DNA from 3 places in the Ureibacillus sp. FSL K6-3587 genome. Region 3 is predicted to be linked to each of the others. Evidence: riboswitches for the same ligand, from Rfam matches in the RefSeq annotation. Region 3 holds a riboswitch; each other region holds the start of a gene.

Region 1 (3,178 bases), 670 kb from region 3:
GTTGCCTTTTTACTAAATGTCGTGGCCATGTCCATTTTTGATTTAACCGGCGGAGATGCGACTGCGTTGATCGGTGGAACGACACTGCTGATTCTGTTGCTTCTTTCCATGTTCGCCCATAAAAATGCCGGGTTGGAAAAAACGACAAGCTATTTGATACAGGGTTTCCAATTTGGTTTTAAAGTGTTTGGCCCGGTAATTCCGATTGCAGCTTTCTTCTATTTGGGAGATTCCGGCTTTTCCCAAATCATTGGGGATTATCTTCCTGAACATTCGCAAGGGATCATCAATGATTTAGGGGTGGCTCTGGCATCAGTTGTACCTTTGACAACGGAAATTGCAGCCGTAACCGTTGCGGGCGTCGGTGCCATTACGGGATTGGACGGCTCCGGATTTTCCGGCATTTCATTGGTGGGGTCCATTGCCAATCTTTTTGGAACAGTGATTGGTGAAGGAACAGCCACTTTGACTGCATTGGGCCAAATTGCAGCGATTTATGTCGGAGGAGGAACATTGGTGCCTTGGGCATTAATTCCTGCTGCTGCCATCTGCAACGTGAGTCCGTTTGAATTGGCTAGACGAAATTTAGTTCCCGTTGTGATTGGACTTGTGGTGACAACAATTGCGGCGATGTTTTTCATCTAAAAATAAGAGGCTGGGACAAAACTAGTTTCAAGATAGAAAAAAGGAGAATTTGATTCAACTCAAATTCTCCTTTTTCCATTTCTCTCCATTATTTTTGGTCGTTTGAACTTTGTTGGCCGTGTATTCCCAGCCTCTGTTTAAATTTCAAAATCAACGGCATCATCCACATAATGCCAATCGTAAGGCGTTTCTTGGTAAACGTAGTAGTTCAGCCAGTTGTAGAACAATAAGTGGGCATGGGCGCGCCAAGTATTTTTTGGCTGCTTTGTTGGATCATTATTAGGGAAATAATTTGCCGGTATGTCTATAGGTAAACCTTTCTTTACGTCACGCTCGTATTCTTCCGCAAGCGTTGTTGCGTCATATTCCAAGTGGCCAGTGATCATAATGTGTTTGTTGTCTTTGGATTGGATGATAAAAGGTCCGACCTCTTCCGAATAGCTCAACAATTGCAAATCAGGATGCTGTTCTATTTCTTCGATGGAAACGGAAGTGTAACGGGAATGCGGTGCGACAAATTCATCGTTGAACCCCCGAACCAAATCATTCGTCAAATCCGTAATGGTATGCGCAAATATACCGGAACATTTTTTCGGCAACTCGAATTTTCCGATTCCGAAGTGGTAATAGAGAGCGGCTTGTGCAGCCCAACAGATATAAATGATTGAAGTCACATTCTCTTTCGCCCAGTCCAAAATTTCAGTCAACTCTTTCCAATAATGGACTTCTTCAAATTCCATCCGTTCAACCGGCGCCCCGGTGATGACCATTCCGTCAAAGCGGCGGTGCTTGATTTTATCAAAAGTTTTATAGAATGTTTCCAAATGGCTTTTGGATACATTTTTAGGTTCATACGTGGCTGTATTTAAAAACGTTACATTGGTTTGCAGCGGCGTGTTCCCGAGCAATCGCAGCAACTGTAATTCCGCTTTTTCTTTTTCAGGCATCAAATTCAACACCAAAATGTTCAATGGACGTATGTCCTGTGATAATGCGCGGTCCTCTTCCATGACGAAAATCTTTTCGTTTCTCAATATTTCTCCAGCAGGTAAATTTTTCGGAATATTAATAGGCATTCCTCTTGTCCCCCATTCTAAAATATCTTAATAAAAAAACCCTGCTCATTCCAGAAAAGAGAATGAGAGGGTACAAAATTTCCTTGCACGCACTCTCTTATCTCCCAAGGCTGAGCCTTGCTGGAATTAGCACCTTTCTAACATCCGTTAGAGGTTGCTGAAGTTTCATTGGGCCAAGTCCCTCCACTTCTCTTGATAAGAAAGTATAATTCCCATATAAAATTAAGATTATCCTAACATATCCAATAGAGAATTGCAATAATCGAGCTATTTTATTTTGCTGTGAAATTTCTCTAACCAAACCGGATTTTCTATTTCAAAGAGTTCTTTTTCCAAATATTGATCCCAATTTTTTAATAATGTATTCCACACCCGCGGAAAAAATTCCCTGTTTTCAGTGTTCCACACAATAAATTCAATACAGGGCACATCGTTGATTTGCGTATTTTCCAACGATAGGATGGATTTGATTTCTTGATGAACTTCATCCGCCCGATCGATTATTATATTTTGAATTTCCTTTTTAAAAAACTCCACATCCAATGATTCTTCTCCATCGTTCATATAACGATACAATTGGTCCGGAAAATCATCAAAATCCAGCACTTCCTCCATATCACCGTTCATCATTTGATGATGCACCGGGCTGTACAATAACTCTATTGTCACAGGATCCAATTCCTCTTCAAAGACGCCTTGGGAAAATTGCCGCTTTCCTTTTTCCGTCAGTTGATAAAAGTTGTTTTCCCGTGCAAGCAGCCCGTTCTTTTGCATCTTCCGCATCAAATCTTCGATGAATAAGGGCTCCACCAACAAAATTTCGCTGAGCTGTTCAGCACTTTCAAAAGCCGATTTTTGGAAGGAGAAAAGCAGAATTTTCATTAAAATGTCCATCGCCTTTTTCTGGATGGGCTGATAGGTGATTTCATAGGTATGCATGGGAATACACCAAATGTCCGTATGAACAATGGTTCCCCTGATTTCTTTTTCCAATTGATTTTTTAATTGCTGGAGTTCCATGTCACGGGCTCCTTCGTTATTTTTCGTATTCCTTGTTGCTGTTTTACGACATTAAATAAATGCTGGTACATTTCTCTCGTTTCTTTCTTTTTCGGACGCATTGTAAACATATCGGAACTGCCGACAATCATCAGCAACTCCCGGGCTCTTGACAAAGCCACGTTCAACCGCCGGTAGTCTTTCGCAAATCCGATTTCCCCGTGCGGATTATTGCGGACCATGCTCAACAAAATCACGTCCATTTCCATCCCCTGGAATTTATCGACGGAACCTGTCCGGATATGCAAATGAGGCAAATGCAGTTCTTCCACTAACTGATTGACCCGATTCACTTGCTCCCGATAGTAGCTGATCACCCCGACGGCTTTTAAGGAGTCTTTTTCAAGCAGACCGTTCTCCTTCGCTTTGGCCGTCGCTTCATTCAAGTCGATAAGCAG
Region 2 (3,178 bases), 1.4 Mb from region 3:
AGGATTTGGATCAGATCGAACTTTTTAAAGAGTGGAGGGAGATTTACCAAGGGAAAAATTACAGCGTCCAAACGGCAAAAATGAATTATACAGAAAATGCGGTTTGGGAGAAGGAGAAATTTCTTGATATGTTGGATTTGCTGGATCGGGAAGGTTTTCGGATTCATGTGGAAGCAGAAAAAGAGTTGCACATGATTTTTGAAGGATTTGAATATGCGCGGGTACGAAATGGAAAAAAGAATTTTAAACATGTCATTTCCCATATGCCGATCGTAACGAATGATGATTTGACAAACTTCCGGAAGTTTCGGATTATTCCATCCGTCCAGCCGGCCATCTTTCATCAATCCATAGATGCCGGCAAGGAAGACGAACTTAAAAACTGGCATCGAATGAAAAGCTACTTTGAAAAGGGATTGCCGGTCTCATCTTTCAGCAACTATCCTGATGGTGAGTTGAACCCGCTTTATGGAATTGAGACAGGAATGACAAGACTTCACTGGAATGATGAAAAAAGTCAAAAGCCTTTGTGGCCGGAAGAAAGCGCCACATTGAAGCAGATGCTCCGAAGCTACACCATTTATGCGGCGAGGCAAATAGGCTGGGAAGCGCAATTGGGAAAAATCCGGGTAGGCATGCAGGCGGACTTTATTATACTGGATAAAAATATTTTCAGGGTTCCGCCAGGTGAAATCAGCGAAGCAAAAGTCATACTTACTTATTTTAAAGGAAAAGAAACATACCGGGATGAATCGGAAATGGGCGGACAATAAAAAAGTATCTTCCGTAGCCAAGTGTGTTCAACGAATAACCCCTTTACGGAAGATACTATTTTTATACGGATGGGCCTTTCTTCTTTTTAAAGGCGGAACGGATCGTCGGTTCTGTGCCGCGCTTCATCCGTTTTATGTTTTCTAAATGCAAAATGATTGCGACCAAAAGAAGGAACAGAACAATGATAAAAGGCCAGAGGGAGGGCTCATAAAGCAAAGCGCTGATTGCAAATGCAAAATAAAAGAAAAACACGCCCAGAATCAAATAATTGGTCAATAAAGAGACAACGATAAGACCGACTACGGCAAGAAGACCCATTTTCCAATTGATCGCAACGAAAATGCCGATCAGGGAAGCGGTTCCTTTTCCTCCCCGAAAATTCATATGGATGGGAAAATTATGGCCAAAAATGACCGCCGCGCCTATCAAATAAAGGAATATGGAAATTTGCTCCGCATCCAATGAAGTGAAGTGATTTAAGAAATATTTTGCCAAGATTATGGCAAGGACGCCTTTTCCGATATCAATGAGGCCTACGAGTATGCCGTATTTCCAGCCAAGGGTCAAGGTGGCATTGGAAGCCCCCGCGTTTCCATGGCCCGCTTCTTTTAGATTCACCCCGGAAAGGTATTGGGCCACATTTGATCCATGGATGCAACCGATAAAATATCCCGCAATAAGTGAAATAATCAGCTCTATCAACATAATATTTGCTCCTTTTATAGAAAAAAACGCTTTAATCTATTATACTCAATAAAATAAAAAAAGATTTAAAAATTTCAAAAAATAGTTGACAGAGTGGGTTACTATGTTTTATAGTTAATCCAACGATGGAAAATTAATCATTACTCTTATCAAGAGTGGCGGAGGGAATAGGCCCAAAGATGCCCGGCAACCGGCAAGTATTTGCAAAGGTGCTAAATCCTACAGACGTTTGTCTGAAAGATAAGAGGAGGAAATGTACGTGTACAGAGCCCTCTTCTTATACGAAGAGGGCTTTTGTTTTTATCTTCGGTGCCTTCTCGAAACCTTCCATCTCAAATTTATGTTTAGGAGGAAATATCATGTCCGAATTCAAACCAGAAACGCTATTACTTCACGGTGGTCAACAACCTGATCCAGTAACAGGTGCAATTGCCGTTCCGATTTATCGCACGACGGCTTATGCCTTCAAAAACACAGAACATGCACGAAAATTATTTGCCCTTGAAGAAGTCGGAAACATTTATTCCCGCATCATGAACCCGACAGTCGATGTGTTTGAAAAGCGTGTTGCCTTGCTAGAAGGTGGCTCTGCAGCTGTTGCTCTATCTTCCGGTCAGGCGGCAGTTGCCTTCTCCATTTTAAATATCGCCAATGCGGGAGATGAAATTGTCTCTGCTGGATCATTGTATGGCGGAACATATAACTTATTTGCTAACACATTACCTCGTTGGGGCATTACAACAACATTTGTAGATGAAAGAGATCCGGAAAACTTCCGCAAAGCAATTACGGACAAAACAAAAGCAATCTATGCAGAAGTAGTAGGAAATCCTAGCTTAAATATTTTAGATATTGAAGCAGTAGCAGCAATTGCCCATGAACATGGCATTCCATTAATCATCGACAATACGTTCCCATCACCATATGGATGCAATCCAATTGATTTTGGAGCAGATGTTGTTATCCATTCAGCAACAAAATGGATTGGCGGCCACGGTACAACAATCGGTGGCGTTGTGGTAGATGCAGGAAAATTCGACTGGACACAAGGCCGATTCCCTGGATTCACAGAGCCTGACCACACTTATCACGGCATCCGTTACGGCATCGATACAGCAGGCGCAGCTTTTGCAACAAAATTGCGCGTTCAATTATTGCGCGACTTAGGCCCAACTTTAGGTCCGGATGCGGCTTTCAGTTTCCTTCAAGGATTGGAAACTCTTCACCTCCGCTATCCAAGACATAGTGAAAATGCGGAAAAAGTAGTGGCGTTTTTGAAAAACCACCCATACGTGGAATACGTGAATTATCCAGGAGATGAATCATTCGAATCTCACCATTTAGCGAAAAAATACTTGAAAAACGGTTATGGTTCTATGGTGACATTCGGCATTAAAGGTGGCCGTGAAGCAGGCAGTGTCGTTATTGACAACGTGAAATTGTTCTCTCATGTTGCAAACGTTGGAGATGCAAGATCATTGATTATTCATCCGGCTTCAACAACTCACCAACAATTATCTCCTGAAGAATTGAAAATTGCCGGTGTTGGAGAAGAGCTCATCCGCCTATCCATCGGCTTGGAAAACGCAGATGATATTATTGCGGATTTAGATCAGGCTTTAGCCAAAGCAGCAGCTGAATTTGGTGTAAAGAACGCTTAAGTTGATCATTTATAAAAGCCCCTCTATTTGCATATAAA
Region 3 (3,178 bases):
GTGAAGTGACACCGCGTTCTGTACCAGCCAATTTGGAAGTGAATCCGCTTAAGAAGTGGTACATTGCTTGTTCTTTAGTCAATTTGCTGATTGGAGGAAGCACCCCAAAAGCATCCGCAGTCAAGAAAATGATCGTTTTTGGATGACCGGCAATTGATGGTGTCACGATATTTTCGATGTAATGGATTGGATATGCCGCTCTTGTATTTTCAGTTAAAGTATTATCATCGTAATCAGGCACGCGTGTAGCCGGATCGATTACAACGTTTTCCAATACAGTACCAAAGCGAATGGCATTATAAATTTCCGGTTCTTTTTCAGCAGATAGATTGATTGTTTTTGCGTAGCAACCGCCTTCGATATTGAATACGCCATTGTCAGACCAACCATGTTCATCATCACCAATCAATTTCCGGTTGCTGTCTGCGGAAAGCGTTGTTTTACCTGTACCGGATAAACCGAAGAATAATGCTACATCGCCGGCTTCACCAACGTTGGCTGAGCAGTGCATTGAAAGAATTCCTTTTTCAGGCAATAAATAGTTCATAATACTGAAGATGGATTTTTTCATCTCGCCGGCATATTCTGTGCCGCCAATCAGAATGATTTTCTTTTCGAAAGAAACGATGATGAATGCTTCAGAATTTGTTCCATCCACAGCTGGATCCGCTTTGAAACCAGGTGCTGAAACAATTGTGAAGTCAGCATCATGTGAAACCAATTCTTCTTGAGTTGGACGGATGAATAATTGATGGCAGAAAAGATTGTGCCAAGCGTATTCATTTACGACTTGAATTGCCAATTGCGAATCTTTATCCGCTCCGGCAAAGCCTTTGAATACGAATAGCTCATCTTTGTCTTTCAAGTAATTTAAAACTTTGATATACAAGTTATCAAACACTTCAGAAGAAATTGGTTGGTTTACGCTTCCCCAGTCGATTTTACCTTTGATGCTTTCTTCTTCGACGATAAATTTATCTTTTGGAGAACGTCCGGTATATTTTCCAGTTTCGGCAACAATGGCGCCATCAGTTGTGAGTCTCGCTTCCCCGCGAATAACCGCTTTTTCAACCAATTGCGGCACCGATAATTGGGTGTTTATATTTTTACCTTTTAATAATTCCTTCAGCTCATTTGCAACTTCTACTGAATTCATCGATTAAATACCATCCTTTTTTTATTTTTAGGGAAATTATTCTTTGTTATATAATACAAAAAATAGTATAACACATTGGGTGGAATAATCTATACTAATCCTTAAAATTTATTTATGAAATTTTTTGACTTCTCTTCCAACCTCCTTGAAGAAAATGGAATTATGAAAAGACAGTAGACAAATAAGAAAAAACATTTGACAATGCAGTATAGATTACGTAACATGTTGCATGAACGGATACTCTTATCCAGAGCTGGTGGAGGGTTAAGGCCCTATGAAACCCGGCAACCTGCATTATCTATATAATAATGCGTGGTGCTAACCTGATGCAAGGGATTCCCTTGAACGATAAGAGTGAAAGGTAGAGATTTCAGTTCCTTTCCTCATGCAGAAATGTGGATAGGAACTTTTTTTATTCAAATCAATCCGGCATATATTCAAGCTAAAATAGATTAGCGAGTTTTATACCTTTCATTATCCTCGTAATGTTCCTTACGGGCGGAAGTCGGAAAGGATCATGGATAATGAGTACCGTATCATAAAGAGCTTCGTCTCAACAATTTAGGAGGAAAATGAATGTCAAAACGTCGGCTGTTTACATCAGAAAGTGTAACGGAAGGGCATCCGGATAAAATTTGTGACCAAATCTCCGATGCCATTTTGGATGCGATACTTGCAGAAGATCCAAATGCAAGAGTTGCTTGCGAAACGATTGTAACAACGGGATTGGTCCTTGTTACAGGAGAAATTACAACAACAACATATGTAGATATTCAAAGCATTGTTCGTAATACGGTTGCGGAAATTGGATATACGCGAGGAAAATTTGGATTTGATGCGGAAAACTTGGCGGTGCTCACTGCAATTGGCGAACAATCACCGGACATTGCGGAAGGTGTGGACCGAGCATTGGAAGCCCGGGAAGGATACATGACGGATGAGGAGATTGAAGCGATCGGTGCTGGCGACCAAGGGTTGATTTTTGGATTTGCTTGCAATGAAACGCCTGAATTGATGCCTCTTCCGATCAGCTTGGCGCATCAACTTTCCAGAAGATTGACGGAAGTCCGCAAGTCGAAAGAAATCCCTTATTTGCGTCCGGACGGGAAAACGCAAGTGACGGTAGAATATGATGAAAACAACATTCCTCGCCGAATCGATACGATTGTTATTTCAACTCAGCATGATGAGGGCGTCACTCAAGAACAAATCAAAGAAGATATAATGGAAAAAGTGGTCAAAACCATCATTCCTGCAGAGTTGTTGGATGGGGATACAAAGTATTTCATCAACCCGACTGGCCGATTCGTAATTGGTGGACCTAAAGGGGATGCAGGGCTCACTGGCCGCAAAATCATTGTCGATACGTATGGAGGATACGCCCGTCACGGTGGGGGAGCATTCTCCGGCAAGGATCCGACAAAAGTGGATCGTTCCGCTGCCTATGCGGCTCGTTATGTAGCGAAAAACATCGTTGCATCCGGTCTCGCTGACCGTGTGGAAGTTCAGTTGGCTTATGCAATCGGTGTCGCCCGTCCTGTATCCATTTCCATCGATACATTCGGAACGGGAAAAGTGGCTGAAAACCAATTGGTTGAATGGGTAAATGAATTGTTCGATTTGCGTCCTGCAGGCATCATCAAAATGCTTGATCTGCGCAGACCGATTTACAAACAAACGGCTGCATACGGCCATTTTGGACGCACAGACATCGATTTGCCTTGGGAAAGAACGGACGTGGCGGAAAAATTACGCCAAAAAGCGGGAATATAATATAATATGAAATGCAGGCAAACAATATGCCTGCATTTTTCATTTATTTCTTTAATGATTGATAATATTTCCCTTTTTGAACGTATTCGTTAATGATGCGATCCATATCTTTCCGTTCCGCTTCGGTCACTTCCCGCACGACTTTTGCGGGATTCCCCATCGCAACGGAATTGGGCGGGATTTTTTTCCCTGGAGGCACTAAACTTCCAGCTGCAATAAGCGCCCCCTCGCCGATTTCCGCACCGTCCA

The links. Region 3 has a riboswitch for S-adenosylmethionine ahead of metK (methionine adenosyltransferase). Riboswitches for the same ligand answer to the same signal wherever they lie in the genome.
Region 1: linked by a shared signal. The riboswitch ahead of metA (homoserine O-succinyltransferase) and the one ahead of metK (methionine adenosyltransferase) in region 3 are both predicted to bind S-adenosylmethionine.
Region 2: linked by a shared signal. The riboswitch ahead of NSS77_RS04565 (O-acetylhomoserine aminocarboxypropyltransferase/cysteine synthase family protein) and the one ahead of metK (methionine adenosyltransferase) in region 3 are both predicted to bind S-adenosylmethionine.

Annotation. Positions count from the first base shown of each region.
Region 1 covers NZ_CP151969.1:2,989,365-2,992,542, forward strand. The annotation lists gene NSS77_RS14730 (hypothetical protein) at 1-645, shown strand, start outside; gene metA (homoserine O-succinyltransferase) at 783-1,721, opposite strand; SAM riboswitch class I at 1,816-1,923, opposite strand; gene NSS77_RS14740 (nucleoside-diphosphate sugar epimerase) at 1,989-2,741, opposite strand; gene NSS77_RS14745 (AAA domain-containing protein) at 2,723-3,178, opposite strand, start outside.
Region 2 covers NZ_CP151969.1:930,156-933,333, reverse strand. The annotation lists gene NSS77_RS04575 (amidohydrolase family protein) at 1-773, shown strand, start outside; gene NSS77_RS04570 (glycerol-3-phosphate acyltransferase) at 835-1,479, opposite strand; SAM riboswitch class I at 1,623-1,726, shown strand; gene NSS77_RS04565 (O-acetylhomoserine aminocarboxypropyltransferase/cysteine synthase family protein) at 1,839-3,140, shown strand.
Region 3 covers NZ_CP151969.1:2,323,858-2,327,035, forward strand. The annotation lists gene pckA (phosphoenolpyruvate carboxykinase (ATP)) at 1-1,156, opposite strand, end outside; SAM riboswitch class I at 1,397-1,511, shown strand; gene metK (methionine adenosyltransferase) at 1,733-2,929, shown strand; gene NSS77_RS11635 (gamma carbonic anhydrase family protein) at 2,973-3,178, opposite strand, start outside.